3 regions of the Ensifer sp. R-19 genome follow, and region 1 is predicted to be linked to each of the others. Evidence: riboswitches for the same ligand, from Rfam matches in the RefSeq annotation. Region 1 holds a riboswitch; each other region holds the start of a gene.
The links. Region 1 has a riboswitch for thiamine pyrophosphate ahead of thiO (glycine oxidase ThiO). Riboswitches for the same ligand answer to the same signal wherever they lie in the genome.
Positions count from the first base shown of each region.

Region 1 (10,224 bases):
TCATCGCGAAGCTCTGCTTCCGGACGGTCCTTGACGCGAAGCTGCACCAGTTTCACGCCGAGCGGCACCAGCCGCCCGATCCATTGGGCACTATCGACGATGAGGTAGAAGGGGTCGAGTTTCACGCGAACACCGCCTTTCCGATGACGGGCGTGGAGGGAACGGCAAAATCGCGCGGTTCGAGCATGCCCGCCTCGAAGGCATCGCGTCCGGCGTCGATTGCTCGGGCGAAGGCGGAGGCCATGAGGGCCGGTTTCGTTGCCCCGGCGACGGCGGTGTTGAGCAGAACCGCGTCGAAGCCGAGTTCCATCACTGTCGTTGCGTGTGAGGGCCGGCCGATGCCGGCATCGACGATCAGCGGCATATCCGGAAAATGGGCCCGCATGGCGCGCAGCGCCGGGATGTTCTGTGGCCCCATGGCGCTGCCGATCGGCGCGCACCAGGGCATCAGCACCTTGCATCCGGCCTCGACGAGGTGCTCGCCGACCACGAGGTCGTCGGTCGTGTAGGGGAAGACCTCGAAGCCTTCGGCGCAAAGAATGCGTGCTGCTTCGACCAGCCCGAAGACATCGGGCTGAAGCGTATCCTGATGGCCGATGACTTCGAGCTTGATCCAGTTGGTGCCGAAGACCTCGCGCGCCATCTTGGCGGTCAGCACCGCCTCCGACACCGAGTGGCAGCCGGCGGTGTTGGGCAGCACGTGCACGCCGAGCGACCGGATCAGGTCGAAGAAAGCGCCGCCCTGACGGCCGCCGGCGGTTTCGCGGCGCAGCGAAACCGTGACAATCTCGGTCGCCGACGACCGAACCGCGTCTTCGAGCGCGGCAGGCGAGGGGTAGCGGGCGGTGCCCAGAAGCAGGCGGGAACGCAGTTCCTGTCCATAAAGCGTCAGCATGTCTCAGCCTCCTTTCATCGGCGAGAGAATTTCGATCCGGTCGCGATCGCTGAGGGAATGGGCCGAGCGGTCGGCTCGGTGCACCAGCTCGCCGTTGACGGCGGTGGCAAGCCAATCCCCTTCGAAGTCGAGTGCGGCCAGGAGTTCGGCAAGGGTCGTGACTGTGAGTTCGTGATCCTCGCCGTTGACGGTCAATTTCATGCGGCGTCTCCCTTCAGGTTCTGGGCAAGGGCAAGGTTCGCCGCTTCCTCGGCCAGGGCCGGTGAAAGCAGGAAGCCGTGGCGATAGAGCCCGTTGAGCGTGATGGTGTTTCCGGCGCGCATGACGCGCGGCAGATTGTCGGCAAAGGCCGGCCGGACGCCGGTGCCGGTTTCGAGAAGGCGCGCCTCACCGAAGGCGGGGTGAAGCGCATAGGCTGCGTTCAGCAACTCCATCAGCGAACGGGCGGCGATCGGACCGCCGTCGTCGGTTTCGATCATGGTCGCGCCGCACATGAACAGACCATTGCCGCGCGGTACGATGTAGAGCGGGATGCGCGGGTGGATGAGACGGACTGGCCGCGACAATTCCACTTCACCGGTCTGCAGATAGAGCATCTCGCCGCGCACGCCTCGCAGACCGGTGGTGCCGCCGATTCTTGCGCCGCCGCTACAGTCGGCGATCAGATCGCTGTCGCTGCTATTATCCGCCTCGCCGATGAAGGCGACGCTGTGCTCGACGAGCTTTTGCCGCAGCAAGACAAGCGCCCGGCGCGGGTCGAGATGCGCCTCGCCGGGGAAGAACAACGCCTCTCGGAAGCGACCGGCAAGCGCCGGCTCCAGCCTCGCGATCGCTTCTCCGTCGAGCCATTCGAAGCCGGACGTGCGCGAAGCGAAGCGTTTGAGTTCGCCGACGTCTCGCGGCGGAGCGACGACGAGGGTGCCGTTGCGTGACACTTCGCCCGGAAGCGCGCGGTCCCACCAGTCGATGGCGCCGATGCCGCGCGTCAGCACCGTTTCCTCGGCGCTCTCGCGTTCGCACCAGGGCGCCAGCATGCCGCCGGCAAACCACGACGCCGCCCCGCGGAAGTCTGGCTGCCGCTCGGCAACGGCCACCCCGACGCCACGGCCGATCAGCTCATGTGCCAAGGTCAGCCCGACGACGCCGGCGCCTTTGATCAGGATGCGCATGGTCAATGCGCCCAGCTGCGGCGAGCCGAACGTCGGTCTGAAGGAAGCAGAATCGCGATGAAGATACGCATTGCCGAGGCTCCATTGTTGGAGACCCAGTTCGGACCGGAAGAGAGGGAAGGACGCCTTGCCGAGATCTGCTCGCGCGAACGCGAATGCGGCAGCGATGTCTGCACCGTCCCTACGCCAGTATGAACTGGATCAGGTTCAACGGGTCACTGCGCCGCGGAAACCGCCTAGCAGAATCTCAGCCCCTTGTCGGGACACCCCTGGTGAATGCTTCAAACTGAGCGGCTGGATCGGATTTTGTCAAGGGCTGCCGGTGTGTACCTCGTGCGCAAAAAATTATCTATAAAAAGTGGAAGGACATGTGTTCTTGAGGCTCGCTGGTGTCGGTAGCGGGCATCGGTCGAGAGATCTACGGCTAGTGCAAGGCGCAAGGTCCCGAAAATCCGGGCATCTGGCCGTTGCTGTCATCGCCATCAGCTGATGCCGCCGAAAGTCGCGGTATTTGCCCTTCTGGTTGCACCAGTTGAAGCACGCAAAGGCACGCTGTGATTGAATTGTTAGAGTAAACTCTCCTTCTGGATGGTTGCTCGATGCAGTGTCCGTGAAAATTATAGATAATAATGCATTCTATCTATTTTGCTCTGCCGCAAACAGGGAAGTGAACGAACATGCTGGATACAAACAGTTCGACCGAGCCGACCTCCGGAGCCACCAAATCCGCCAAAACCGGTTGGATTCTGGCCGACGCACAAAAAATCTATAATTTGCCATTCAACGACCTTCTGTATCGTGCGCAGTCCGTTCACCGCGCCCAGTTCGACCCCAATGCCATCCAGATGAGCCGCCTGCTCTCGATCAAGACCGGCGGTTGTGCCGAAGACTGCGGCTATTGCAGCCAGTCGGCGCACTACCCGACGGGGCTGAAAGCGTCGAAACTGATGGAAGTCGAACGGGTTCTTGCGGAAGCACGGAAAGCGAGGGACGGCGGCGCGACGCGCTATTGCATGGGCGCCGCCTGGCGCAGCCCGAAGGAGCGCGACATGGAGGCGATCGTCGCCATGGTCCGGGGCGTGCGGTCGCTCGGCATGGAGACCTGCATGACGCTTGGCATGCTGACGCCGGAACAATCCGGGCGGCTCGCAGATGCTGGGCTCGATTACTACAACCACAATGTCGATACGTCGGAGCGCTTCTACGGCGAGATCATCACCACCCGCAGCTTTGCCGACCGGCTGGAAACGTTGGCGAACGTCCGCGATGCCGGCATCAAGGTCTGTGCCGGCGGTATTCTCGGCATGGGCGAGACGGCTGACGATCGGATATCGATGCTGGTGACGCTTGCCAATCTGCCGGTGCCCCCAGAAAGCGTGCCGATCAACATGCTGATTCCGATCCCGGGCTCGAAGCTTGCCGATGCGGCGCCGGTCGATCCGATCGATTTCGTTCGCACCATCGCCCTGGCGCGCATCCTGATGCCGCAGTCGCATGTCCGCCTTTCGGCCGGCCGCACCGATATGAGCGACGAGATGCAGGCGCTCTGTTTCTTTGCCGGCGCCAATTCGATCTTCGTCGGCGAGACGTTGCTGACCGCCGACAATCCCGGCGAGGACCACGACGCGGCACTCTTCCGTCGCCTGGGACTGAAACCGATGGCATCAGCGGCAAAACAGGACGCGGCCGAATGAGCGTGAGCCTCTTCGCTCGCCAGGAGAAGACGCTTTCTGGCCTCGAACGCAAAGGGCGTCGGCGCGAGCTTGTCGCGGTTGGTGGCGTTGACTTCACCTCCAACGACTATCTGGCGCTCGCCGGATCGCCGCGTCTGAAGGCCGCAATTGGCTCAGCGATCGACCGCGGCGTGCCGGTCGGATCTGGCGGTTCGCGGCTGTTGCGCGGCAACCACAGGGAACATGAGGCGCTGGAGGCGGAGGCGGCCGCCTTCTTTGGCGTGGAGCGAACGCTGTTCTTCGGCAGCGGCTATGCGGCCAATGCCGCCTTGTTTTCGACGCTGCCGCAGCGCGACGATATTATCGTCCACGATGCCCTGATCCATGCGAGTGCCCATGAGGGTATCGCCGCAAGCAGGGCCGGTGCGATCGCGGTCAAGCATAGCGACGTTGACGCCTTTGCCGATGCGATCGGTGCGTGGCGCAAGCGCGGCGGCATGGGACATCCGTGGATTGCCGTCGAAAGCCTCTATTCGATGGACGGCGACCGGGCGCCGCTTGCAGACCTCGCCGCGCTCGCCGATCGGCATGATGGATTTCTGGTGGTCGACGAAGCGCATGCGACCGGCGTCTTCGGGCCAGATGGCCGCGGTTTGACGGCCGAATTGGACGGCAGGGAAAATCTCGTCGTGCTGCATACCTGCGGCAAGGCGCTCGGCGTTTCCGGCGCCCTCGTTGGCGCAAACGCCGTGCTTTGCGACTATCTCGTCAACCGTGCTCGCAACTTCATCTATGCGACGGCGCCTTCGCCGCTCATTGCCGCCGCCGTCCGCGAGGCTCTTGTGACGCTCGTGGATGAGCCTCGGCGGCGGGCGGAGTTCGATGATCTCAGGACCTTCGCCAATCGCGTGTTCACCGAAACCCTCGGCATCGAAGGCAGCGGCTCGCAGATCCTTCCAGTCCCGGTCGGCGACAACGGTCGCGCCGTGAGGATTGCCGCGCGGATGCGCGCCGAGGGTTTCGATATCAGGGCGATCCGTCCACCGACCGTTCCCGAGGGGACGGCGCGGCTCCGGATCGCGATCACGTTGAATGTCGACCGGCCGATGATCGCGCGCATGTTGGAGCGCTTGAAGGTGGCGATGGTCGAGGAACGGCCATGAGGCCCCGTTTCGTCATCACCGGCACGGATACCGGCATCGGCAAGACGATATTCTCCGCAGCGCTGACCGACGCGCTTTCCGGTTGCTACTGGAAGCCGGTGCAGTCGGGGCTCGATGAAGAAACCGACAGCGAGGCTGTAGCGCGGCTCGGTCGGATCCCGCCCGACTGCATCCTGCCTGAGACCTATCGGCTGAGGACACCGGCTTCGCCACATCTGTCGGCGCGGATCGATGGTGTGTCGATCCGGCCTGAACATCTCTTGCCGCCCAAGGTCGACCGCCCGCTCGTCATCGAGGGGGCAGGCGGGCTCCTGGTGCCTCTCACCGAGCGGAGCGTATTTGCCGATGTGTTCGCGCGCTGGCAAATCCCGGTCATTCTCTGCGCCCGCACGGGGCTCGGCACGATCAATCACACCTTGCTGTCGCTCGAGGCGCTCCGGCGCCGTGCGATCCCGGTCCTGGGTGTCGCCTTCATCGGCGACGAGCAGGCGGACAGCGAGGCGATCATCGCGGAACTCGGGGAGGTTCGACGGCTTGGACGGCTGCCGCTGCTTGACCCGTTGACGCCGGAACGGCTGCGGCAGGCGTTTCGCGAAAATTTCGACGTCGACGATTTGCTGGAGGTGCCGGCATGAGAAACTCCACCGTCTGGTATCCCTTCACCCAACATGCACTGGAGCCGGCGATGCGACGCGTCGTCCGGACCGAGGGCGCCTATCTCATCGACGAAAACGGGGCGGCGATCCTCGATGCGATTTCGTCCTGGTGGGTCATCACCCACGGCCACCGGGATCCCGCCATCATGGAAGCGATCCGCGCCGCCTCGCAAACCTACGATCAGCTTATCTTCGCCGAATATACGCATGCGCCGGCGGAGAACCTGGCGCGCGGGCTGATCGAGATCGCGCCACCCGGGCTCGCCCATGTGTTCTATTCCGACAGCGGCTCGACCGCGGTCGAAGTCGCGCTGAAGATGGCACTTGGTTTCTTCCACAATCTCGGCCGGCCGCGGAACCGCATCTGTGTGCTCGAACACGGCTATCATGGCGATACGATCGGCACGATGTCCGCGGGAGAAAGGGGCGTCTTCAATGCGCCTTACGCACCGTTGCTCTTTGCCGTCGATCGGCTGACGTTTCCGGAGCCGGCTCAAGAGCAGGCGACGCTTGATGCCTTCGAGGCGGCCTGTGCCACCGGCGAGGTCGCGGCCCTGTTGATCGAACCACTGCTCCTCGGTGCAGGCGGCATGAAAACCTACCCGGCTTCCGTGCTTGCCGAGTTGAAACGGATTGCCGAACGGCACGGCAGCCTGTTGATCGCCGACGAGGTGATGACCGGATGGGGACGAACGGGCAGTCTGTTTGCCTGCGACCAGGCCGGCATCACGCCCGATATTCTTTGCACCTCGAAGGGACTGACCGGTGGCGCGCTGCCCTTGGCGGCGACACTCTGCACGGCCGAGATCTTTGAGGCGCATCTCTCGACAGATCGACGCAAGACGTTCTTTCATTCCAGTTCCTATACGGCCAATCCTATCGCCTGCGCGGCAGCGCTCGCCAATCTCGCCGTCTGGAAAGAAGAGCCTGTGCGAGAACGTATCGACGCGTTGACGGAGCAGCAGCGTCGGCATGTCGCTCGGTTTGCAGGCGACACCCGGTTCAGCGATACGCGCCAGCTTGGAACGATTGCTGCCCTTGATCTCAAGGTTCCGGCTGGCGGCTATCTCTCCGAGATCGGCCCGCGGCTCAGGGCCTTCTTCCGCGAGCGGCGATTGCTGATCCGCCCGCTCGGCAATGTCATTTATCTGATGCCACCCTATTGCGTGACCGCCGATGAGCTCGACCGGGCCTATGGCGCGATCGACGAGGCGGCATCGCTTTTCGCGGCAGGGCGGCTGTGAGCGCCGCACGGTCATCTCGCGTTGTCGGTTTCGGCCATGCCGTGCCGGCACGGCGTGTTGCCAATGCCGAGATCGAAACAAAGCTCGGTCTCGAGCCCGGCTGGATCGAGCGTCGTACCGGCATTCGCGAGCGGCGTTGGGTCGAGGATGGCGAGACTTTGACGGGACTTGCGTCGAGCGCCGGCGCGGCGGCGCTCGAGGATGCCGGCATGCCGCGGGGCGATGTCGCCCTGACCCTGTTGGCGACCTCCACGCCCGATCATCTCCTGCCGCCTTCCGCACCTTTGCTCGCCCACCGGCTCGGGCTCACCCGTTCCGGAGCGATCGATCTGGCCGGTGCGTGCTCGGGTTTTCTCTATGCGCTGACGCTTGCCGACGGCTTCGTCCGTTCGCAGGGAAAACCGGTATTGGTGGTGGCGGCCAACATTCTGAGCCGGCGCATCAATCCGGCGGAAAGAGCAAGCGCCGTTCTCTTTGCCGACGCGGCGGGTGCGGTCGTCGTTGCGCCTTCCGATGATCCGCAGACCGGTTTGCTTGGCGTTGATCTTGCCGCCGACGGCAGCCGCTACGACCTGATCTCCATCGCCGCCGGCGGCAGCAGCCAGCCGTTCTCGCCGGGCCTGCAGCCCCAGGATTTCCTGATGACGATGCGCGACGGGCGGGAGATGTTCGCTCAGGCCGTGGAGATGATGACAGCCTGTGCCGTCCGCGCAATGGATGCCGCCGGCTGCAATCCCCAAGAGATCAGCCGCTTCGTGCCGCATCAGGCCAATGCCCGGATCTTTGACGCCGTCTGCGATCGCCTCGCCATCGAGCCTGCAAGAACCGTGCGGAGCATCGCGGACTACGGCAACTCGTCCGCCGCGACGATCCCGCTGTCGCTATCGCTCGCGCGAGAAGCGCGGCCGTTCGATCACGGGGAGAAACTGCTGCTGACGGCAGCGGGCGCCGGGCTCACCGGAGGCGCGGTGGTGCTTGGCTGTTAGCCGGTGCGAGACGGGTGCGGAAATCGCGCGCAATTTTCGCGCCTCACTTGGGCAGGCTCGCGGTCAGGGCGCCCCAGGTGCTGCGCAGGATCCGCGGCGTATGAGGACTGGCTGCAGCTTGTATTCCTCCTGCAGCGCGTGGCTGCCGAGCACGCCGTCCAGCGCCAGCCGCGCGATCTCGTCGATCGGCTGGCGGATCGTCGTCAGGCGCGGCAGCACCAGCGAGGCAAGCGGGATGTCGTCGAAGCCGACGATCGAAAGATCGGTCGGCACGCGCACGCCCATGTCGCCGGCGGCGCGCAGAAGACCGATCGCCTGCTGATCGCTCGCAGTGGCGATCGCCGTCGGGCGCGTTGCTGCCGCTTGTGTCAGCATCTGCTTACCGAGCTCTTCGCCCGAGCGGTAATCGAAGTGACCTTCGACGACCTGCGGTGCGACGTATTCGCCTGGATGGGTCGTGCGGAATTCTTCGAGTCGCTGCTTGAAGCCATCGCGGCGCTCGCCCGACACTTCGGTCGAACTCGGTCCGCTGATGTAGCCGAGCCGGCGATGCCCGAGTGCGAGCAGATGATCGGCGGCGAGGTAGCCGCCCTGCCTGTTGTCGACGGCAACGAGTGCATGCCCGCTCAAGGGCCGGTCGACGGTTACCGTCCGCGTGCCGGCGACAAGTCCGTCGACGAGACTGTTGCTGACGGGAACGAGGATCAAACCGGCGGGCAGGCGCCCGAGCAGTGTCTCGATCTGCTGCCGTTCCGCCTCCGGGTCGTCATGGGTGTTGGCGAGCAGGACCGAATATCCCTCGGCCGAAGCAAGCATCTCGACGTGCTTGGCAAGCTCGGCGAAGAAGGGATTTGTGATATCGGGCACGACGAGCCCGATGATGTCGGTTTTGGCGAGCCTGAGACTGCGGCCGAGGATGTTCGGGCGGTAGCCGATTGCCTCAATCGTTGCTTCCACTTTCTTCCGGATGTCTTCGCTGACCGTCTTGTTCTTGGCAAGGACGCGCGAAACAGTGCCCACGGAGACACCGGCACGCTGGGCAACATCCTTTATCGTCGGGTTCAAACGGTCGGCTCCAGTCCCATTTTCTGCGTCCGCTGCGGTTAGAAATCATGCAGCAGATCAAAGCGTTATCGCAAGCCCCCGGGGTATCGGGTGGCGGCTGGTTTCTTCCTTTTAAATCAGAGAATGCCGGCAACCGATAGCGACTTCCAGCACAAATTTCACCGTGATGAAACGTTTCATATTGACAGCAGAGAGATGTTTCGCTTTTCTTGGCGGCAGAAGCGGTTCATTCGCATTCACTTGATGAAACGTTTCATCGATGGTTGGAGGACCGTCGTTTCACCGGAGGAGAACCCATGAAGCTTTCAAGATTCGCATCTATCGTCGCGCTCACTGTTGCCACTGCGCTCCCGACGATCGCGATGGCCGCCGACAAACCCGTCGTTGGCCTCGTCATGAAGTCGCTTGCCAACGACTTCTTCAAGAACATGCTCGAAGGCGCAGAGGCGCATGCAAAGAAGCGGGGCGACTACGAGCTCAAAGCCATCGGCATGCAGAACGAGACGGATTTCGAGAGCCAATTGAACGGCGTCGAAAACTTCATCACCCAAGGCGTCGACGCGATCGTCATCGCACCAGCCGACTCCCGCGCCATGGTCGCGCCGCTGAAGAAGGCGATGGACGCCGGCATCGTCGTCGTCAACTTCGACGTCTCGCTCGACGAGCAGGCGAAGAAGGATGCGGGTGTCGACCTCGCCTTCGTCGGTCCTGACAACCGCGGCGGCGCCAAGATGGTCGGCGATGCGCTCGCCAAGGACCTTGGCGCCGGCGGCAAGGTCGTGATCCTCGAAGGCAACCCGGGCGCCGACAATGCGGCGCAGCGCAAGCTCGGTTTTGAAGACGCGGTCGCCGCCGGCAAGCTCGATCTTCTCGATTCCCGCACGGCTCATTGGGAAACGGAAGAGGCGAACGCCGTCTTTTCCACCATGCTGACGGCGCATCCCGATATCCAGGGTGTGCTCGCGGCCAACGATTCGATGGCGATCGGGGTGGTCAAGGCGCTCGATGCGGTCGGCCGCAATGACATCAAGGTCGTCGGCTTCGACAACGTGCCAGCGGTCGCGCCCATGCTGAAGGACGGCAAGCTGCTCGCGACCGTCGACCAGTTCGGCTCGGAGATGGCGGCCAATGCGATCGACAAGGCGCTCGCCGTCGTCGCCGGCGGTCCCAAGCTTGAAGGCTGGGTCAAGACCGACATCAAACTCGTGACCAAGGACGACGTGAAATAGCCCAGAGATTGCTTCTACCGCACCGGGTGTCGCCCGGTGCGGCTTAGGCAGGAACAGCGGACGCGGGATGCGATTGGCTCCCGTTCGGAATTGCTGCGTTTCAAAGGGCTAGATTATGATGAACACGGAATCAGTGCGCGCGGA
Region 1 covers NZ_CP184570.1:1,975,849-1,986,072, forward strand. Annotated here, with positions in the region: gene ACN9MO_RS28320 (thiamine phosphate synthase) at 1-125, opposite strand, end outside; gene ACN9MO_RS28325 (thiazole synthase) at 122-895, opposite strand; gene thiS (sulfur carrier protein ThiS) at 899-1,096, opposite strand; gene thiO (glycine oxidase ThiO) at 1,093-2,064, opposite strand; TPP riboswitch at 2,225-2,345, opposite strand; gene bioB (biotin synthase BioB) at 2,742-3,758, shown strand; gene ACN9MO_RS28345 (8-amino-7-oxononanoate synthase) at 3,755-4,900, shown strand; gene bioD (dethiobiotin synthase) at 4,897-5,535, shown strand; gene ACN9MO_RS28355 (adenosylmethionine--8-amino-7-oxononanoate transaminase) at 5,532-6,800, shown strand; gene ACN9MO_RS28360 (beta-ketoacyl-ACP synthase III) at 6,797-7,786, shown strand; gene ACN9MO_RS28365 (LacI family DNA-binding transcriptional regulator) at 7,850-8,851, opposite strand; gene ACN9MO_RS28370 (sugar ABC transporter substrate-binding protein) at 9,148-10,080, shown strand; gene ACN9MO_RS28375 (sugar ABC transporter ATP-binding protein) at 10,199-10,224, shown strand, end outside.

Region 2 (10,224 bases), on a different replicon from region 1:
GTCTTGCCGGCACCGTTCGGACCGACGAGACCGATGCGGTCACCGCGATGGACGCGGATCGAGAAGGGCGCGACGATGGTGCGGTCACCATAGGCCTTGCTGACCTTTTCGGCCTCGATCACCAGCTTGCCGGACTCCTTGGCGTCAGCTGCCGTTGCCTGCACGGTGCCTTGAGGCCCCTTGTGGCCGCGATAGACCGCGCGCATGGTCTGCAACTCGCCGAGGCGGCGCATGTTGCGCTTGCGCCGCGCCGTCACGCCGTAGCGCAGCCAGTGCTCCTCGCGCTCGATCGCCTTGCCGAGCTTGTGCTGCTCCAGTTCCTCGGCCTCCAGCACCTCGTCGCGCCAGGCTTCGAAATGGCCAAAGCCGCGATCGAGCCGGCGCGACTGGCCACGGTCGAGCCAAACGGTCGCCGTCGAGACCTTCTCCAGGAAGCGCCGGTCGTGCGAGATCAACACCAGCGCCGAACGGCTGCGGGTAAGCTCCTCTTCCAGCCATTCGATCGTCGGCAGGTCGAGATGGTTGGTCGGTTCGTCAAGCAGCAAGATGTCAGGTTCCGGCGCCATGACGCGCGCCAGTGCGGCACGGCGCGCCTCACCGCCCGAAAGGCGCGTCGGGTCTTCTTCGCCGGTCAGGCCCAGATGCTGCAGCAGGTAGGCGACGCGATAGGGATCGTCGCTCGGTCCGAGGCCGGCTTCGGCATAGGCCTGCACCGTGTCGTAGCCGTCGAAATCCGGCGCCTGGTGGAGATAGCGGATGGTCGCTGAGGGATGGCGGAACACCTCGCCCGACTGTGCCTCTGAAAGGCCCGCGGCGATCTTCATCAAGGTCGACTTGCCCGAGCCATTGCGCCCGACAAGGCAGATGCGATCGCCCGGTTCCACTTGCAGATTGGCACCGGCAAGCAGCGGCGCGCCGCCGAAGGTCAAGAAGATATCGTCGAGTTTCAGAATTGGGGGCGCCAAGGCTCAGGCTCCGGAAAGATCATAGGGGCGGGCAAGCACGATGGCGCGTCCGCTCTTGAGGCTGAAGCGAAGGGGACCCTCCGCGACGTTGGAAACGGTTCGGGACGATCCGAACGGCAGGGTGAAATCGTCAAGCGGATAGCGCGCATTGACGATCGAAAGGCCGGTCAGCTCGGTCAATCCCAGCACGGAAAAGAGACAACCTTTCGGCAGGTCGAGATCGAGCGTGCCTGCCAGCAGCGGGTAGGCTTCTTCCTCGCCCGAGGTCATCAGCACCGAAAGCCCGCGCTCGGCAAGCGCTGCGGCCTGCAGCAGGTGCAGGAAGGCATGGTCGCTGCGGCTGCCGCCAAGCGCGCCGGCAAAGATCAGCCGATCAGCGCCGCGGGACAACGCAGCCTCGACCGCGATCTCGCCATCCGTCGCAGCCTTTGCCGCCGGGTAGGGCTCGCGTGGAACGGAGGCGAACTCGGACAGCAGGGCGTCTTCGGTCGAATCGAAATCGCCGACCCAGACATCCGGCACGACGCCGAGCAAGCGGGCATGGCGCATGCCGCCGTCAGCGGCAACGAAGCGGCTGCCGCTGAGCTGCTCTGTCAGCCGGCTGGTCACCGAGAGGGCGCCGCCAAGCAATATGGTGAAGGTCGATCGAGCCATGGCAATGCCCATAGCGCAAAGGATCGCGGAAGGAAAACGAAGAAAACCGCAAACCGCTGCGATCGCAGCAATTTGCCGAAGCCGTCAGTGTCCTTCCGGCACCGGTTCCGGGAATAGCATGCCGGCATAGATCCCGGGTGTTGAATCGGGAATTTCGATCGCGCCGGCCACGCGCTCGTAGAACTTCGCCGGGCCGACGCCACCGATGACCGCATAGCCGTAGCCCGCCTCGCGCATCGCCGTCAGGCTTGCAAGCAGCAGCGCCTCGCCGATGCCCTGCCCACGCATACCTTCATCGACGCCGGTTGGGCCGAAGAAGCCGAGCGCTGTCACGTCGTGGCAGGCAAAGCCGACGATCTTTTCGTCGTGCACCGCGACGTGCATGCGTGTCGGGGTCGAGGAGAAGGCAGCTTCCGCTTCGCCTGCCCAGCCGGCGCCAAACGTCTTTTCGATCCAGGAGACCACCAGACGGCGTTCCGGCGCCATGGCGCGACGGATGCTGATGCCTGAACCAAGCCGCGACTGGGGCTCTGCCGGAAGGGCATAAAGGCGAACTAGCATATCTGGCATGGGATTTCCTCCTTGCGGCCAAGCGTGATGGTGTCATAGCGCAGTTGCCGGTTGGCGAAAACGCCCGACAGAAAATGGGCTCGCCCCATGCGTCGCCCATTCCAAACACCGCTTGCCATGAAGCCGCCGCAGCGGTAAATCTCTTGCCGCTCTAACGGGGTGCCTCCCGACCGCATGGCGGCCGGAGGCTGAGAGGCGTCAAAACGCCAACCCGCGGAACCTGATCCGGCTCATACCGGCGGAGGGATTAGACGCGATCGCACCGATACGCCCTTTTCCCGTGCAACAACGAACTTTGGGAGAGGTGCTTCGCATGTCCAATTCATCACAGCTCAAAATACTTAGCCGGCTAGCGCTGGCCGCAAGCGCAAGCCTTGTTTTCACCGGTTATGCCGCCGCTGCCGACAAGACGCTGACCGTCTACACCTATGAAAGCTTCATCACCGAATGGGGGCCGGGCGCCAAGGTGGCGGAAGCCTTCGAAAAGACCTGCGAATGCAAGGTCAACTATGTCGGTGTTGCCGATGGCGTCGAACTCTTGACGCGCCTAAAGCTCGAGGGTGCTGCCTCGAAGGCCGACATCGTGCTCGGTCTCGACACCAACCTCGTGGCGGAAGCAAAGGCAACGGGCTTCTTCGCACCGCATGGCATCGAAGCGAAGGACCTGAAGGTGCCCGGCAACTTCTCCGACGACACCTTCCTGCCCTATGACTACGGCCATTTCGCCGTCGTCTACGACACCGAGACCCTGAAGACACCGCCGAAGAGCCTCAAGGAACTGGTCGAAGGCGACGCGTCGCAGAAGATCGTCATCGAGGACCCGCGCACCTCGACGCCGGGCCTCGGATTGCTGCTTTGGGTCAAGGCGGTCTATGGCGACGAGGCGGGTGCTGCCTGGGCGAAGCTCAAGGACCGTGTTCTGACCGTCACCCCCGGCTGGTCGGAAGCCTATGGCCTCTTCACCAAGGGCGAAGCGCCGATGGTGCTCTCCTACACCACCTCGCCCGCCTACCACATGGTCGCTGAGAACACCGAGCGCTACCAGGCGGCCACCTTCTCGGAAGGTCACTACATCCAGATCGAAGTCGCCGGCATGACCAAGAGTGCCAAGGAGCCGGAACTGGCAAAGCAGTTCCTCGCGTTCATGACCGGTCCGGAATTCCAGTCGATCATTCCGACAACCAACTGGATGATGCCGGTCGCAGCAACCAAGGAGCCGCTGCCGGACGCCTTCAACAAGCTGGTCAACCCGGAGAAGACCTTCCTGCTGCCATCGGAAGAGGTCGCGAAGAACCGCAAGGCCTGGATCGACGAGTGGCTTGCTGCCATGAGCAAGAACTGAGGCCGGATTGTTCGCACTTCGCGAAAACCGCATGACTGTTGTCGCCGGGGCGATTTGCCTCGGCGCCTTCCTGCTCTTCGTCGGCCTGGCGATCGCCGCCTTGCTCGCCCAAACCGGCGGCACGGACGAAGGCACTCTGTTCGACGCCTATATCTGGCGCGTCACCCGCTTCACGCTGCTGCAGGCAAGCCTTTCCACTCTGCTGTCCGTGCTCTTCGCGATACCGGTGGCGCGGGCGCTGGCGCGGCGGCCGCGTTTCTTCGGCCGGATCTGGCTGTTGCGGCTGATGGCGCTGCCGCTCGGCCTGCCCGTTCTCGTCGGCGCACTCGGGCTGATCGAGATCTGGGGACGCCAGGGCTTCCTCAATTCCGGCCTGCGCTGGCTCGGCCTCGAGCAACCGATCAGCATCTATGGCCTGTTCGGCATCCTGCTTGCCCATGTCTTCTTCAACATGCCGCTTGCGGCGCGCCTGTTCCTGGCCGGCCTCGAGCGCATTCCCGCCGAATACTGGCGCAGCGCTGCCAATCTCGGCATGCCCTCCCGAGCGCTCTTCCGCTTCATCGAATGGCCCGTCCTGCGCGGCCTGTTGCCAGGCGCGGCCGGCCTCGTCTTCATGCTCTGCGCCACCAGCTTCACGCTCGTGCTGACGCTTGGCGGCGGGCCCGCTGCCAGCACCATCGAGGTCGCGATCTATCAGGCGCTGCGCTTCGATTTCGATCCGCCACGCGCCATCGCGCTGTCCGGCCTGCAGATCGCCATGACCGGCGTCCTGCTTCTCATCCTCAGACGTCTGGCAACGGATCCGGAAGAGGGCATGACCGGCGGCCGAACCGTTCGACGCTTCGATGGCACAACCACAGCGGCGCTGTTCAACGATGGCGCCTGGATCATCCTGGCATTGCTCTTTCTCATCGCCCCGTTGATTGCGGTGGTCGTCTCCGGCCTGCAGGCCGATCTTCTGAAGCTCGCGCGCGATCCGAGCGTGCACCGGGCACTGATGACGAGTGCGGCGATCGCGCTCGCCTCGGCACTCGCCTCCGTCGCCATGGCGGCCGTGATGATCCGCGCCGCGGCGACGGTCACCGCGCCACGCCATGCGGGCGCGCCGGCACACGGCCTTGCCGGTGCGATCGGCGCCAGTACCTCGCTGATCCTGCTGGTGCCGCCTGTCGTGCTCGGCGCCGGCTGGTTTCTGCTCCTTCGCCCCTTCGGCGATGTCGCGCGCTTTGCGCCTGCCATCGTCGTGGCAATCAACGCCCTGATGGCGCTTCCTTTCGTCCACCGCATCCTGGCGCCGGCCATGGCGACGCACGCGGCGCGTTCCGAGCGGCTGACCGCGAGCCTCGGCATCCGCGGTTTTCATCGCCTGCGATGGATCGACCTTCCGGCGCTCCGAAGGCCACTGCTGATGGCGTTCTCCTTCGCCATGGCGCTATCGCTCGGCGATCTCGGCGCCGTCGCCCTGTTCGGCTCGCAGGACATGGTGACGCTTCCCTGGCTGCTCTATAGCCGCATGGGCAGCTACCGCACCGCCGATGCGGCCGGCCTCGCCCTCTTCCTCGGGCTTCTCTGCCTGATCTTCACCATCCTCGGCACAACGGAAGACGTCCGCCGGCGGGAAGGACGCAAAGCATGACCGAGCCCAACGCTGCCATAGAACTGCGCAATGTCGAGATTCGTTTCGAAACGACCACGCTGCACTTCGATTGCACTATCGCTGCCGGCGGCATCGTCGCCGTTGCCGGCGCCTCCGGTTCCGGCAAGTCGACGCTCTTTCACCTCATCGCAGGCTTTGAAGATGCCGACCACGGCGAGATCCGTGTCCTCGGCCAGAACGCTGCCAACCAGGCACCTTCGGAGCGTCCGGTCTCGATGATCTTCCAGGACAACAATCTCTTCGCCCATCTCGATGTCGCGACCAATGTCGGCCTCGGTATCGACCCGGCACTTCGCCTGACGGACGAAGATCGGAAGAGGATCGAGGACGCGCTTCGCCGCGTTGGGCTTGAAGGCTTCGGACGAAGGCTGCCGCCTACGCTTTCCGGCGGCGAACGCCAGCGGGTCGCGCTCGCCCGCGCACTTGTGCGGCACCGCCCCCTGCTCTTGCTGGATGAACCATTTGCGGCCCTCGACCCCGGGATGCGCACCGGCATGCGCACGCTTCTTGGCGAACTGCACGCGGAAGAAGGCAACACCATTCTGATGATCACGCACCATCCCGAAGACGTGAAGGCGTTGGCCGATAGCGTGCTTTTTCTCGACCAGGGGCGTATCATTGCACACGATACGCTCGACCGCTTCCTGGAGCGGCGCGACAATGCGGCAATCGACCGCTTTCTTGGCAACGCGTGACGGTGGGGCCGGTTTCTCCTCGCCCTCAGCCGATCGCCACAATTTGACCGCGGCGCCGTGCGACGCGCGAAATATCCGGCCGGGAGCGCGAATATTCGCGCATCCGTTGCCGTGATACCACGGGGCAACTATTTCTACCGAGACAAACTAGGCAGGTGGCGCTGAAATCAGATACAGCAAGACCAGGGCTGAACAGTCGCGGCGGAGCAACGCTGCCGGACTGAAAAAGTAGGACTTTCAACGCTGTCGTTCCATTGCCCCGCTGCATGCGGGTGGAGCGACAGACGGGAAACGGGCTGAGGCATGGAGAGGCATACAGTCACACACGACCGGTTCCCGCCGAAACGCGGACGGCTGCGTGCACGCGCCGTGGTTGCACTGATCGCGACCGCGCTTCTCTCCGCATGCCAGTCGGTGATCGAGCAATCCTACGAGCCGACAGTTTCGCCCTCGTCCAATCCGCAGATTGTCGACGAGGTCCAGAAGAACGATCCGCGCGCGAAGATGGGCGCACGCGAACATCCGCGCATCGTCGCAAGCTATGGCGGCGAATACAAGGACGCGAAGACCGAACGGCTGGTCGCCCGCATCGCCGGAGCGCTGACCGCCGTCTCGGAGAACCCGCAGCAGTCCTACCGCATCACCATCCTCAATTCGCCGGCGATCAACGCCTTTGCACTGCCGGGCGGCTATCTCTATGTCACCCGCGGCCTGCTGGCCCTTGCCAATGATGCCTCCGAAGTCGCCGCCGTACTCTCGCACGAGATGGCGCACGTCACCGCCAACCACGGCATCGAACGTCAGCAACGCGAGGAAGCGGAAGTCATCGCCAGCCGCGTGGTCTCCGAGGTGCTGTCGTCCGATCTCGCCGGCAAGCAGGCGCTCGCCCGCGGCAAGCTGCGGCTTGCGGCCTTCTCGCGCAACCAGGAGCTCCAGGCCGACGTCATCGGTGTGCGCATGCTCGGCGAAGCCGGCTACGATCCTTACGCCGCCGCACGCTTCCTGGACTCGATGGCAGCCTATAGCCGCTTTACCGCCGTCGATCCGGAATCCGACCAGAGCCTCGACTTCCTGTCGAGCCACCCGAATGCACCGCAGCGTGTGGACCTTGCGCGCAGGCATGCCCGCGCCTTCGGGCCGGAAGGCACCAGCGGCGATCGCGGCCGGGACTATTACCTCGCCGGTATCGACGGCCTGCTCTACGGCGACAGCCCCCAGGAAGGCTATGTCCGCGGCCAGACCTTCCTGCACGGCCAGCTCGGAATCCGTTTCGACGTGCCGACCGGCTTCCAGATCGACAACAAGGCAGAAGCGGTCCTTGCGACCGGACCCGGTGACATCGCTGTGCGCTTCGACGGCGTGGCGGATACGGGCGGTCGCAGCCTGACCGACTATATCGCCAGCGGCTGGGTCACCGGCCTGCAGCCCGACACGATCAGGCCGATCAACATCAACGGTCTGGAAGCCGCGACCGCGCGTGCCTCGGCCGATCGCTGGGATTTCGATGTCACGGTCATCCGCATCGACACCCGCATCTACCGCTTCCTGACCGCCGTTCCCAAGGGTTCGAACGCGCTCGAGCCGACAGCGAACCAGCTGCGCAGCTCGTTCCGCCGCATGACGCAGGGCGAGGCCCAATCGCTGAAGCCGCTGCGCATCCGCGTCGTAACGGTAAGGCCCGGCGAGACGATCGCAACGCTTTCCGCCCGCATGATGGGGACGGATCGCAAGCTGGACCTGTTCCGGGTGATCAATGCGATGCAGGTCACCTCGACAGTGAAGCCGGGCGACAAGGTCAAGATCGTTTCCGAGTAAGCACGGCAGCCTCACCGCACCTGCACCAAGGCGCATATGCTGCTGAAGGCTCCGGCCTTCGCTGCTGCGCCAGACCTCGATGTTCGAACACAGGGCAGTGCCTCAGATTGAGGTCCGAGCCCGTACGACTATGCCCCTGAGGCCTACAGCGCCGCGCGTCCTGTCAGACACGCAAAGGCACTTTGAAGTGCTGCATGGTTTTGTCCTTTGACCGGCTACGGCCAAAGAAAACATGCACGGCTAAAGCGCGTCGCGATCTTTCAGATTCACTCCTTGCGCTTTAAGCCCTCGACATTTCGCAGGTCGTTATCACAAAACCGCTGCGCACTTTTGCGCGACAAGCTTTAGTGAATGCCCGCAGTCAGGGCCGGCGCTTTGGTCGCGAGCGCCACTCTGAGCTTTTCGAGCGCCCGAGTTTCGATCTGTCGCACCCGTTCCTTGGAAATGCCGAGATCGAGGCCGAGCTCTTCCAGCGTCGCACCGTCCTCCGACAGTCGTCGTGCACGGATGATCCGCATCTCCCTTTCGGTCAAGGCACCCAGCGCATCGCGGAGCCACACACGGGCCCGCTCGCCGTCGATCATGTCGCTGACCTGTTCGTCCGGAAGCGGCGCATCGCTGGCCAGGAAATCCAGCCGCTCGCCGCCATCGGAATCGGCGCCGCCAACGGGGGCCTGCAAGGAAGTGTCGCTGCCGGAAAGCCGCGCATCCATGGTCTGCACATCGGCGATGCTGACGCCGAGCGCCGCGGCAATTTCCTCATGCATAGCCTGCGATGTAAGTTGCCTGTCGCCTTGCGCCAGACGTGCACGCAACCGCCGCAGATTGAAGAACAGCGCCTTCTGAGCCGAACTCGTGCCGCCCCGGACGATCGACCAATTGCGCAGGACATAGTCCTGCATCGATGCCCGGATCCACCAGGTCGCATAGGTCGAAAACCTGACCTCACGGCTGGGTTCGAAGCGGGCCGCCGCTTCCAGGAGGCCGATATGGCCTTCCTGCACCAAGTCGCCCATGGGCAGGCCGAAGTTGCGGAACTTCGCTGCCATCGAGATCACGAGCCGCATATGCGACATGGCGATCTTGTTGCGGGCTTCCTGATCATGGTCGTTCCGCCAGGCCTGTGCCAGCGCGTGCTCCTCGTCGCGCTCGAGATAAGGCGCCTCCATTGCGATCTTGATCATCCGCCGGTCTGCAGTGAGAGTTTTCATCGATCACTCCGTGACTGGCGCCCGGGCGCCATTGCGTGTGAAGTCTAAAAGGCCGGACAGATGGCGCGTCCGGCAGCAGGGGCGTCTAGATCACGATGATTTGGATCGGATCGATCCAAATCATCGTGATCGGTTCTTTTAAGTCAGAGCGGGATGGGCGCGGAAAACCGCATGATCTTTTCCTTCCCCGCTCAAGAGCCCCGGCGCCGAACTTGAAGAAACGACGCGGCGCCCTAACTTCAAAATCACGAACCTGAACGGTGACGGATCACAGAACCAAGATCGCCCGGCGCGAAAGCGGCGCGTTCCTGCCGGCTAATGTAAATGCGCGTGGCGGGCAAAAGTTCCATCAGATCAAAGAAAAAGCCCGGCGCGATGGCCGGGCTTTTTTGCAGTCTCACTGCGGGTTGGAAGCTTATGCTGCTTCGTCCTGGGCGTCGTCTTCGTCGATCGCCTTGCCGCGCTTCGGGCCCTTGCTGAGGTTGGCCTCGACGAGGCGCACAGCTTCGGTCTCCGACATTTTGTTCACGGCAGCGATTTCGCGCGCCATGCGGTCGAGGGCAGCTTCATAGAGCTGGCGTTCGGAATAGGACTGTTCCGGCTGGTTTTCGGCGCGATAGAGATCGCGAACGACTTCCGCGATGGAAATCAGGTCGCCGGAGTTGATCTTGGCATCGTATTCCTGGGCGCGGCGCGACCACATGGTGCGCTTCACGCGAGCCTTGCCCTGCACAACCTTCAACGCACGATCGACGAAATCGGTTTCAGACAGCTTGCGCATGCCGATGCTGACAGCCTTGGCCACCGGCACCTTCAACCGCATCTTGTCCTTCTCGAAATCGATGACAAAAAGCTCAAGCTTCATGCCCGCGACTTCCTGCTCTTCGATCGCCACGATCTGGCCAACGCCGTGGGCCGGATAGACGATCGATTCACCGGTCTTGAAGCCCTGGCGTGTCGAAGATTTTTTCTGCTGGGTCGTCATTCGTTTCAAAAACTCCCTGTTTCGCGCCGGCCATTCTGGCCGGGGCCGGGTCAGTGAGGCCCGGGATAGACGGGGATACCGCCGGGTGGGTACATCCTGGTCCGTCCACGGAACGCAAACAGCCTCATGAAATGCGGTCGCAACAGAGCAAAGCCATGTTGCGTAATAGGGAGAAACCGCCTTTTGGAGATCGTTTGCTTTCGTGATGGTTTTCGGGCGCGCAAAAACACCCTCTGTGGATCAGTAGAAGGAACCTATCACAAAAAAGTGCCGAAATCAATAATTTGCTGCATGGCAGCCATCAAGCCACCATTCTCGCACCTGCGAGCG
Region 2 covers NZ_CP184569.1:3,504,970-3,515,193, forward strand. Annotated here, with positions in the region: gene ACN9MO_RS17000 (ABC-F family ATP-binding cassette domain-containing protein) at 1-965, opposite strand, end outside; gene ACN9MO_RS17005 (thiamine diphosphokinase) at 969-1,619, opposite strand; gene ACN9MO_RS17010 (GNAT family N-acetyltransferase) at 1,704-2,189, opposite strand; TPP riboswitch at 2,335-2,453, shown strand; gene thiB (thiamine ABC transporter substrate binding subunit) at 2,503-3,531, shown strand; gene thiP (thiamine/thiamine pyrophosphate ABC transporter permease ThiP) at 3,563-5,167, shown strand; gene thiQ (thiamine ABC transporter ATP-binding protein) at 5,164-5,883, shown strand; gene ACN9MO_RS17030 (M48 family metalloprotease) at 6,187-7,698, shown strand; gene ACN9MO_RS17035 (RNA polymerase factor sigma-32) at 8,043-8,909, opposite strand; gene ACN9MO_RS17040 (CarD family transcriptional regulator) at 9,325-9,894, opposite strand.
Region 2: linked by a shared signal. The riboswitch ahead of thiB (thiamine ABC transporter substrate binding subunit) and the one ahead of thiO (glycine oxidase ThiO) in region 1 are both predicted to bind thiamine pyrophosphate.

Region 3 (10,224 bases), 720 kb from region 1:
GTGCGGACCATCTGCAGTCGAGCCGTTATGCCGGTTATCCGGTCGGCGCTGTGAACCGCCTGAAGCTGACGCGGGTGGCGACCGCGTCGCTCGAGTGCTGCATCATGCCCCGCAAGGCGCTTCTCGACGATACCGGCCCTTCGCCGGCTTATCTCGGTGCGTCTCTCAATGGGCTGGATCTTGCCTTGAGGCTGAGCCGCAGGGGCTACGAATCCTATTGGCTGCCCGCCTTGCAGATGCTCGGGTCGGATGAGGCGTTCGGTGCCGTTTCGGCAGCCACGGCCAGGTACGTGGAGCGTGTCGATCAGACGCTCTTTCGTGGCCGCTGGATGCAGACCGTCGAGCCAGACACCACGACCCACAATGAGGTTTCGGCATGAGTGACAAACTCCGCGTGCTGGTCGTCTCGCACGGCCACCCGACCCATTCATTGGGCGGCGCCGAGATCGCCTCCCATGGTTTGCACAAGGCATTGAACGGCCTGCCGGGGATTGAATCGATCTACCTCGCCCGCGTCGGCAATCCCGTGCCGCGCCACGGCGCATCGGCGCTGATGAGCCTTCGCCTGGCGATGGACGAAGTGCTCTACCATGCCGAGGACTTTGATCATTTCTTCCTGTCCAACGGCGATACCGACGCGATCCGTCGCGACCTCTTGCGCTTTGTGGGAGACATCAAGCCCGACATCGTCCACTTCCACCATATCATCGGCTTCGGGCTGGAAGCGCTCTATGCGGTGCGCGATGCTCTGCCGAAAGCGCGCATCGTCGTGACCTTCCACGAGTACCTGCCGATCTGTCACAACCACGGGCAAATGGTGAAGCGGCCCTCGGGTCAGCTTTGCAATGGCGCTTCGCCAATCAGCTGCCATACGTGCTTTCCCGAAATCCCGGTTTCGCGTTTCGTACGCCGCGAGCAGTTCGTGCGGGGCATGCTGAACCTTGCCGACGCCTTCATCGCCCCGAGTGCCTTTCTCGCTAATCGCTATGTCGAGTGGGGCATCGCTGCCGACAAGATCTTCGTGATCGAAAACGGCATCGTCCTGGGTGAAAAGACGCCGGCGCGTGAATTGCCGGCGCCGACGGCACGTCGCAATCGTTTTGCCTATTTCGGGCAGATGACCCCCTTCAAGGGCGTTCACGTGCTGATCGACTCGGTATCGCGCGTGCCCGACGATATCTGGGGTGACGATTCCACGCTGATGATCTTCGGCGGCAACCTCGAGCGTCAGCCGGCCGAGTATCAGGACCGGGTCGCGAAACTGATCGAAGACGCTGGCCGCCGCGTCCGCTTTTACGGCTCCTACCAGAACCAGGACATGCCCAGGCTGATGCGTTCCGTCGACTGGGTTGTGATGCCTTCTGTCTGGTGGGAAAACTCGCCGATCGTGATCCAGGAGGCCCTCCACCATGGGAGGCCGATCATTTGCTCCGACATCGGCGGCATGGCCGAGAAGGTTCGCGATCGGCTGGACGGCTATCATTTCCGCTCCGGCAGCGCGCAAGATCTTGCTGATCGACTGATCGATGTGCTGAGCACGCCAAGGTCATGGGACAACCTCAAGGCAACCCTCAGGCGCCCGATGAGCCATGTCGACTGCGGCCGCGAACATATCGCGCTTTATCGGAAACTGCTCAAGGAGGAACAGTCGGTTCACCCGAGCGCCGCTGTGGCCTGAACCGAAAAGCGCTCCGTCCCGGCACTCACCTCGCATTTACAAGCGGCCGACTTCCCGACTCGACGGACATTCCATTGCTTATCGGGCAATGGAATGTCCTGTTTTTTTAAACGTCCACTTGAATGGTGGAACCGGCGCCAAGCGCCGGAATGGAATTAATCACCGCTCGGGCCCCACCACTGATGGAAGTGATGAACCGGTCCCCGCCCCTGCCCGATTTTGAGCGCCGATGAAGCAACAAGCGCCTCATGCAGATAGGTCTTGGCGGCGACAACCGCCTCCTCGAGGGTGCGGCGACGGGCGAGACCAGCCGCGATCGCGGCAGATAGCGTGCAGCCAGTTCCATGATCGTTCCTTGTCTCGACCCGGGGTCGCGACAAGCGCAGGGAGGTATCCCCGTTGAAGAGGATATCGACAGCTTCGTCGCCCTTGGCATGCCCGCCTTTCATGAGCACGGCGCGCGCACCAAGCTTCAGCAGCATCTGCGCCTGGCGGCCCATCTCTGTCTCATTCTCGGCAACGCTGCACCCCGTCATCAGTGCCGCTTCGGGCAGGTTCGGCGTCACGATAAGCCCAAGCGGCAGCAGCTCCCCCTTGAGCATCGCGATCGCATCCGGACGCAACAAAATGTCACCTGAAGTGGCAACCATCACCGGATCGATGACCGCCAAATGCCCGTATTGCTTCAGGCCGGACGCGATCGCCGCAATCGTCTCCTGACGGGACACCATGCCGACCTTCACCGCGCCAACGGCGAGATCCGAAAACAAAGCATCGATCTGAGCTGTAACGACAGCCGGAGAGATATCCTCAACGGCCGTCACACCTCTGGTGTTTTGCGCGGTGACGGCCGTGATGACGGTGGCACCATAGACGCCGAGCGCCGAAAACGTCTTCAGATCCGCCTGGATGCCGGCCCCCCCACCGGAATCCGAACCAGCAATAGTAACGGCGATGGCAGTCATGCCTGGCTCCGCTGAAATGTGGAAGCGGGTCCAAATATGGCAAACGCGGTCTCAAGCCACCGGCTCAAGCACGCGCAAACTGAGGTGGGTCTTCCATGCAACCTCGAAGAATCCGACAGATTGAGCCGATGGGTCGGTCGTCCCGCCCCCAGGAGTTCTTCGTCGCTACATTCTAAACGGCGTATTGGCACCAACGATCTCCCGAAACCAAAATCACGGAGATCCAGATGAACGGCGAAGACGCGGGGTGCCAGAGAGGCCCTTGCCGTTCCTACGCCGGTATGATCCGGATCAGGTTCAAGGGTCTGGCTCACCGCCATCTCAGCACTGTCAGGTGCGCCCCTCGGCAGGCATGAATGCTATGGGAGCGTGACAGGGGATGTCAATTGCTTGAGTTTAGCAGGCCCGTATATGCGTCGGCTCGACGCGGAAGACGGAGGACCTGAAAGGAAACAACCAGCAAAAAGGCCCCTTTTGCCTCGAAAGCATAAGGAGCCTTCCGTCTGAGCGTTCGACTTCACAGACCTTGGCAGACTATCCACCTGAAGGCCGTTAAGGCAAGGGGATTTCGAACGCGAGCCTATGCAATCCCGGGCGGCGGGCCTTCCACGCATAACGATAGATGTTAGGCGCCTCATCGCATCATATCACCGCAATGCTTTGAGAATTGCACTTGCTCGGTCCAAGGCGGCTTCCGCTGCACGCGGTTCGAGTGTGACAGACAGAATATCGCGGTGTGCCATTGCGAGCACGACCTGCAACACTTCATCAGGCCAGCAGAACGAGGTGCCATCCGTTGGGGCCGCGATCGCCGGCTAGCCAATACTTTGCCGTTCGGCCACTCGCGCCTGTCCAGCGCATGATCGTCTTTATCGCACGGCCTCCCCCACCCAATTCGTGACGCAGCGCCGCCGCAACGGCGGCAAAGTAATCGTCTCTAGCGGCGCGCGCTGATGCTAGAACCATTGTGCCCGTATTCAGAACCATACTGCCCACCTCCCCAGTCTATACTCCGGCATTCTGACCTCAATTCACACGTGATATACCGGCACGTCATGGTTATCGGTTGGACTGAGAACGGCGACGAACAACCGCCCTCGGACGAGCAACCCAAGGTTCGCGCGGCGATCTACGTTCGGATGTCGACCGAGCATCAGAAGTACTCGACCGACAACCAGATCGCCGCCATCGAGCGCTGCCCGCCAAGCGTCGCTTCGAAATCGCGTGGACATACGCCGACGAAGGAAAAAGCGCCAGATATCTTGGCAGAGTTCCAAAAGATCTCGGAGCTTCGGAAGGCAGCTTAGGAAACCGGTCCCTGCATGTTGCTGAACGGCTGCAGGAAATTTCTGACCGCAATGTTCTATTTAGCTGTCCGCTTAGTGCACTGGTTCTCTCGCTTGATGCAAGCTATCTCCGCCGTCGAGCATTCGGCAACGCCGTTGACGATCGCGCAATGCGAGCACTGGTCGGTGAACTCCAGGCAATCCGGATTGGCCTTGATGAAGTCCTGCAGACTAACATTCTCAGTCTGTCGCGGCTCAGGAATGATATCTGCAACGGGCATATCCGCCGCGTAAGCGCTCGCCACTCCCGCCATGGCAATCGCGAGGCAAACCGCGTCACGGAAGCTGAAATGGCTCATCCATTTGGTCCTCCTGAAGGCAAATCCGGACGCGGCGCAAACGGCTCTCCGTCGGGAATTGCGCAATTTCTGAGAGTGCCATCACAACAACCGTTGAGCAAGCGACCTTCCGGCGCTGCCCTCACCCCAACTCGTTGCGGATCGTCCGCATGAACACCCGTGCGCCCATGCCGATCAGCTCGTCAGGAAAATCATAGTCCGGATTGTGCAGCCGCGCGTGGTTCTCGCCGGCGCCAAGGAAGAACATCGCCGCGGGCGCCACCCGCCCGAAGAGCCCGAAATCCTCCGAGCCCTTCATCGGCAACACGCCCTCGCCGTGATCGTGGCTGACGCCCTCCTCGTCCATGGCGCGTTCCAGCGCGATGACTGCCGCTTCCGCATTGCTGCATTGGTGGAACACGTCCTCATAGCCGATCGTAACCTTCAGCCCCGCAGCCTCCGTCTCCTTGGCAACCAGCGCCTCGGCGCGGGCCACGAGATCGGCCATGCGTTCGTCGGTCAGCGTCCGCAGCGTCGCCCAGATCTCGGCATAACCGGGGCTGATGCCGAAGGCCGCCTCGCCGAGGCGGGCATGCGTCACCGTCACCAGCGTATAATCCTCGTCGAGCGGCCCGTTGTTGCCGAGCGCCGTCAGGCCGGAAAGCAGCGCGGCAACAGCGAAAGTCGGCGCAATGCCGTCCTCCGGCGTCGAGGCATGCGCCGTCTTGCCGGACAGCGAAATGCGCATACCGCGCGAAGCGCAATTGACCGGACCGGTGCGCAGCGCCGCATGGCCAAAGCTTAATCCCGGAAAGTTGTGCAGCGAGTACACGAGGTCCGGCTTGATCGCCGCAAATTTCGGATCGGCGAGCACGGCCGATGCACCCGCGCCGTTCTCCTCCGCCGGCTGGAACATCAGGATCGCGCGGCCCTTCACCGGCCGCTCGCGCCCCAATCCCTTGGCGAGCGCCATCAGGATTGTCATGTGCCCGTCATGGCCGCAGAGATGCCCCTTGCCCGTGATCTCCGAGCGATGTCCGATCTCCGAAATCTCCTCGATCGGCAGCCCGTCTAGCTCGGCCCGCACCATGATGGTTGGCCCCGGCTCCCGGCCTTCATAGATCGCCGCCACCCCATGCCCGCCAAGACCTGATATCACCGCATCCGGCTTCGTCTCGACCAACGCCGCAACGATCGTTTCCGCCGTCTCCCGCTCCTCGCCTGAGACCTCCGGTCGCCGGTGCAGTTCGCGCCGAAACGCCACGAGCGCCTGAAGTTCACTGTCAATCAGAAACATTATGGTACTCCACGAAAACTCCGCGCACTCGCCGAAGCCCCCGCGTCTTGGAGCTGGATCACGGCTCTCTCCATCAGCCTGGACGCGTCGGAAGCCTCACGTTAGACCACCTCGGCGCTTCAATGGAAAGCCTAGAGCGGCGAGCGATACCAACCATATGATCGCGAACCGATTTGATGCAACGGACCTTGTTGTTTCTCCAGCACGACCAGCGGCGGACCGACCGAGCTATTGAGAACAGAGACGCGATAGCTTGTTGCCCTTTCCGGCCCTGCTTTGTGAGAAACGCCATATCCGTTCACCACGCGCGTTTCGTCATCTGGGCGACAACCCTTGGCTCCTGGTTTGCCGTAAAGACGCTGTCTGCTTCAACGCGACGGACACTCGTTCATGGGCAGCAACTTGCTGTATTGTCCGCAACAGACTCCAGACCGCCCGCAGATCTTCCCTTTGGGCCGCGGTCATCCCAGCTGCGACCTCTTTGAAAACCGATCCATTGGCATCTTTCGCCGCAATTACCAGAAAAGTGCGCTCACCAAACCTCTCGGTCACGGCCTTCGAGAACCGTTCAAGCTCGGCTCTCACCTTGCTGTCGGCATGCACAACGTGGAGAGCAATTTGCGCATCATTGCGGCCGATCGCATCTCGCGCCTCCGTGAGAACCTTCCTCGCCTGTGATGAAAGCGCCGGGATGTCGATCGCGAGCTTCGTTCGCAGTTTCTGCTCTTCCGCTTGGTATTTCTCTTCTGCTTGGCGACGAAGTCGAATGTAGCTCTCAAGGTCCCCTGAAAGGGCAGGTACGTTGGCCAGGGCGCGTGCGCGGTCCTGTTTGTCAGCCCGCCACGCGAGCATGCCGCTACTTCCTTTGATGGCACCAAACGTCTCTGGGCGACGTGCGATCTTGGCGAGAGTTGCCCTGGCCACGTCTCCGTTCTTAAGCATGGCCTCGACGTCAATCGCATTGAAGGCCGTCTGTGGATCAGAGTAGACGAGCCGAAAACGCAAACTCACGTCCTCCCACTGGCGTTTCAAACTCACATCGGCCGCAATCCTCTCCTCGATTGTCTCGGCTATTGTCTTCGGGAAGGTTTTGATTCCGGCCAGCATCGGGGCTTTGTCGTCGCCTGTGCCGGGCTGCTTCATTTGGGCGTCCGATGCGGCGAGCAGAATGCTATGGCCGATGGTGGTCAACCTCTGAACAAGGTCGCTGAGCCGCTGCTTCTGTCGCACAGTCCATTCGATACGATCACGAACGAGCGTTCGTGCCACTGCCACCAAATGCAAACCTCGTAACTCGGCGAAGCGCAGGGCATGCCGGTAGAGGGAACGATCTGTATAGTCGAGCGTTGATTCCTTTGCGTTTGTGCGCGACAGCACTGAAACCAGCCCACCAGCATTTTCAAACGAGCGTCGTCCATAGTAAACCGCCAGTTCTTCGCGGTGTCGTGTCATTCCGACATAAGCGAGATGTCGATCGAGTGAGAGCGAGGCTAGTAACTTCACATTATCGACCGTGGCACCTTGGCTTTTGTGTATCGTGGTAGCGTAACCAAGATCTACGTTCGGGTATATTCGGCTCTCGATGGTCACAAGGCGGCGATAGCCAGGCTCACCGACCTCCACAACGATCCGATTAAGGCGAGCTTCGAGTACACGCCCGATCATTCCGTTTTTGACGTTTAGTATCCCGTCGTTTTTCAAGAAAACGATCTGGTCGCCCGGCGCGAAGTGGCGAACGCCCTCTTGCGTCGCAAACGGAAGCCCTTTTCCAACCACACCGCGCTCGACCAGTTTACCACGTGCCTTCTCGTTCAATGTCCGAACGTCGCGACGTAAATGCGCGAGTATCAAAGAGGTTTTTGTTGGATTGTATTCTCTGTCCCAATCGGCGATTAGCGCTTCTACTGCTTCGGCTTTCAGCCCGGTACTGACGATTTTGTCGTGGGCTCCGTAGGCACGGACCGCATCCCCAACTTGTCCGCGAGCGAGAGCCTGTGACGCCGTTCGCATCCAAACTTGGCGTTGGCGGTATATAGTATCTAGTTCAGAGTAACCGACGCGCTCCACAATGGCGCGAAATGGTGCACCCGCCTCGATTGGCTGGAGTTGATCCGGATCGCCAACCAAAACAAGTTTCGCGCCCTCCTTGGCGGCGGTCTCGATCAGGGACGCCATCTGCCGCGACGAGACCATGCCCGCCTCATCAAGAATGAAAACTGTCTTGTTGTTGAGGGTAGCGTTTCCCTCGGCCCAACGCCGCTCCCAAGAAGCAAGGGTTGCGGAGTAGATACCCGCTTCCTTCTCCAATCCATCTGCAGCCTTGCCGGCGAGTGCGCCCCCGACCACTTGATACCCGGCCGCCTCCCAGATTTCCCGCGCAACCTTCATCATTGTGGTCTTGCCGGCGCCGGCACGACCAACAACCGCAGCAAGTCGGCCCTCACCTGTAACATTCGCGATGGCCGCCTGTTGCTCTTTGGACAGGCGCGACACGGACATAGCACGCGTCAGCTCTTTCCGGATGCCGTGGGTTGATTGACGGGCCAACCAAGCAGCACGTTTGGCCATTTCGGCTTCCAGACGGATCAGCTTCCGCGTGGTGTATTTGGCTGGAAAACGAGCGCCGGCCATTAAGTCAATACGCTCGCGATCGATACGCAAGATCTCCGGAGATTGGAGGATACGTGCCATGAGTTGGGCGAACACCCTCTCATCGTCGGTATATCGATGAAGCACTTTAGCGATGTCGCGTTCGTCGAAGACACTTTTTTGGCTAGTGATGAGGTCAAGTGCTATTTCTGGCCGGCGTTGAATGCGGCGGGTGTTCTGTGCGCGCCGCTCCGCTTGCAACTCAATCGACTTCGGTTTTCGCAGAACCGGTGTCTTTTCGCGCTCTATTCTCCGCTCAATAGCCTTCGTTTCAGCGCTAAAGCGGATGATTGGCTCAAGGTCGATGCCCTGCCGCTCGAATGATCTCCCATCGATCCGGAGATCGAGGCCGGCGAGCGCAAAATGACGATTTTGGCAGGCGAACCATCCGTCACGAAAGGCATTGAATTCCGCAAGTCCGCCAACCCAATTTCGGTAGACAATTCTGCCATTGGAGCTGCGCTGCGGCGTACCATCGGTTGAAACCACCTTTATTTTCTTCGATCCAAAGCCTTGGACGTTGAGTGGCCGGAGCGTCATCATAAGATGTGCATGAGGATTTCCGGGAGGGTTGTGGTAGACCCAATCAGCCACCATGCCGTTCCCTAGGACATGCTGCTCAACGAACTCGCGCACCAATGCAATGTTCTGATCGCTCGTAAGTTCGATTGGAAGTGCAAGTGTCACATCCTTGGCAAGCTGGGCGTCCAGTCTCTCTTCGAAATTCTCCACGCGGTTCCAGAATGCTTCCGATGCACGTGCGGCCGAAGGGTCAGCCGCAATCGTCCGCAACCACTCCGGCGCATCGACGGGAATGGCAAATTCCTCGTACAAAAGATCACGCTTCTCAGAATAGTTCGCCGTGGTGGCTTCACGCTCGAAGTACATCTTCGCTCGATGCTTGTAAGCAGCGGAAAGTACGGCGCTACGCCCTTTTCCGCGGCTAATAACGTTCACGTCAAAATGGGGGCTGACCATAATATTTGCTCCCGGCTCGGTTCGAATTTCCGCCGATTCCGGGGGGGGGGCGCGATCCGGCCATGTAAGGAGCGGAGCCTTAGGCGCATGTCTGGCCTTGCCGGGCGCTTCCCGGAAATGCCAATGAAGGTCTGTGTTCCATGCCCATTGCGAAAGGGACAAAAGTGCTCCCCAATTTGCGGGGTGAGCGCTTTGGCGGTTCAACGGTCTGGCATAGGCCCAAGTATTGCGGCTGCAGCCGCTGAAACTAGGCGTCGCAAATCCCGCCCATGTCGCGCCAGTTCACAATCAAACGAGAATGCACGTCGACGAGGTGAGAGACCGCATGCCGCGCGGTTATGCGCAAGCGAGGGCGTCGAAAGGAACCGTGGCCTATCTTATCTGCCCGACCGCGCCAGCGACCGGGCAATATCGATGATGTCATCGCGAGACGCGGTCGGATCTTCCTTGTTCCAGGCAACACCAAGCCCAATTTTCAGATCGACGCCACGCACGGGCCTGAGTTCGAAATTGCGGTTGGGCAGATCCTTCGTCCATTCCGGCGCAAAGCCGATGCCAAGGCCGGCCGAAACCAGCGACACCAGCGAGAAGGTATCATCGCAGCTATAGGCGATGTTGCCGGTCAATCCGTGGGTTTCGAACATCTCCGAGAAATAGCGCTCCGAGTAGGAAAGGTTCTGACGGGAGAAGGCGATGATCTTCTCGGAGCGGAGGTCCTCGATGTCGATTTCGTTGCGAAGCGCAAGCGGACTCGTCTTTTCGACCGCCAACAGATAGCGCTCATGCGCGATCGAGAAGAAGCGCAACGATCCGATGTTTTCGACCGGACGGATGAAGCCGAGATTGATCTGGCCGTTTTCTAGTCCGCGGATGATGTCGCTAGTCGAGCCACTCGTCACATGAAGCGCGACATCCGGAAACTTCCGGCCGATCCGGGAAAGAAACGCCGGCAGCACGCCTGTCGTTGCCGGATAGACGGTTCCGATCTTGATCGTCCGCGCCGCCTTGCCGGCGACCGAGCGCGCCACCTCGG
Region 3 covers NZ_CP184570.1:302,666-312,889, reverse strand. Annotated here, with positions in the region: gene ACN9MO_RS20905 (hypothetical protein) at 1-380, shown strand, start outside; gene ACN9MO_RS20900 (glycosyltransferase family 4 protein) at 377-1,678, shown strand; gene thiD (bifunctional hydroxymethylpyrimidine kinase/phosphomethylpyrimidine kinase) at 1,834-2,643, opposite strand; TPP riboswitch at 2,895-2,997, opposite strand; gene ACN9MO_RS20890 (hypothetical protein) at 4,007-4,288, opposite strand; gene ACN9MO_RS20885 (amidohydrolase) at 4,410-5,564, opposite strand; gene traA (Ti-type conjugative transfer relaxase TraA) at 5,880-9,191, opposite strand; gene ACN9MO_RS20875 (LysR family transcriptional regulator) at 9,569-10,224, opposite strand, start outside.
Region 3: linked by a shared signal. The riboswitch ahead of thiD (bifunctional hydroxymethylpyrimidine kinase/phosphomethylpyrimidine kinase) and the one ahead of thiO (glycine oxidase ThiO) in region 1 are both predicted to bind thiamine pyrophosphate.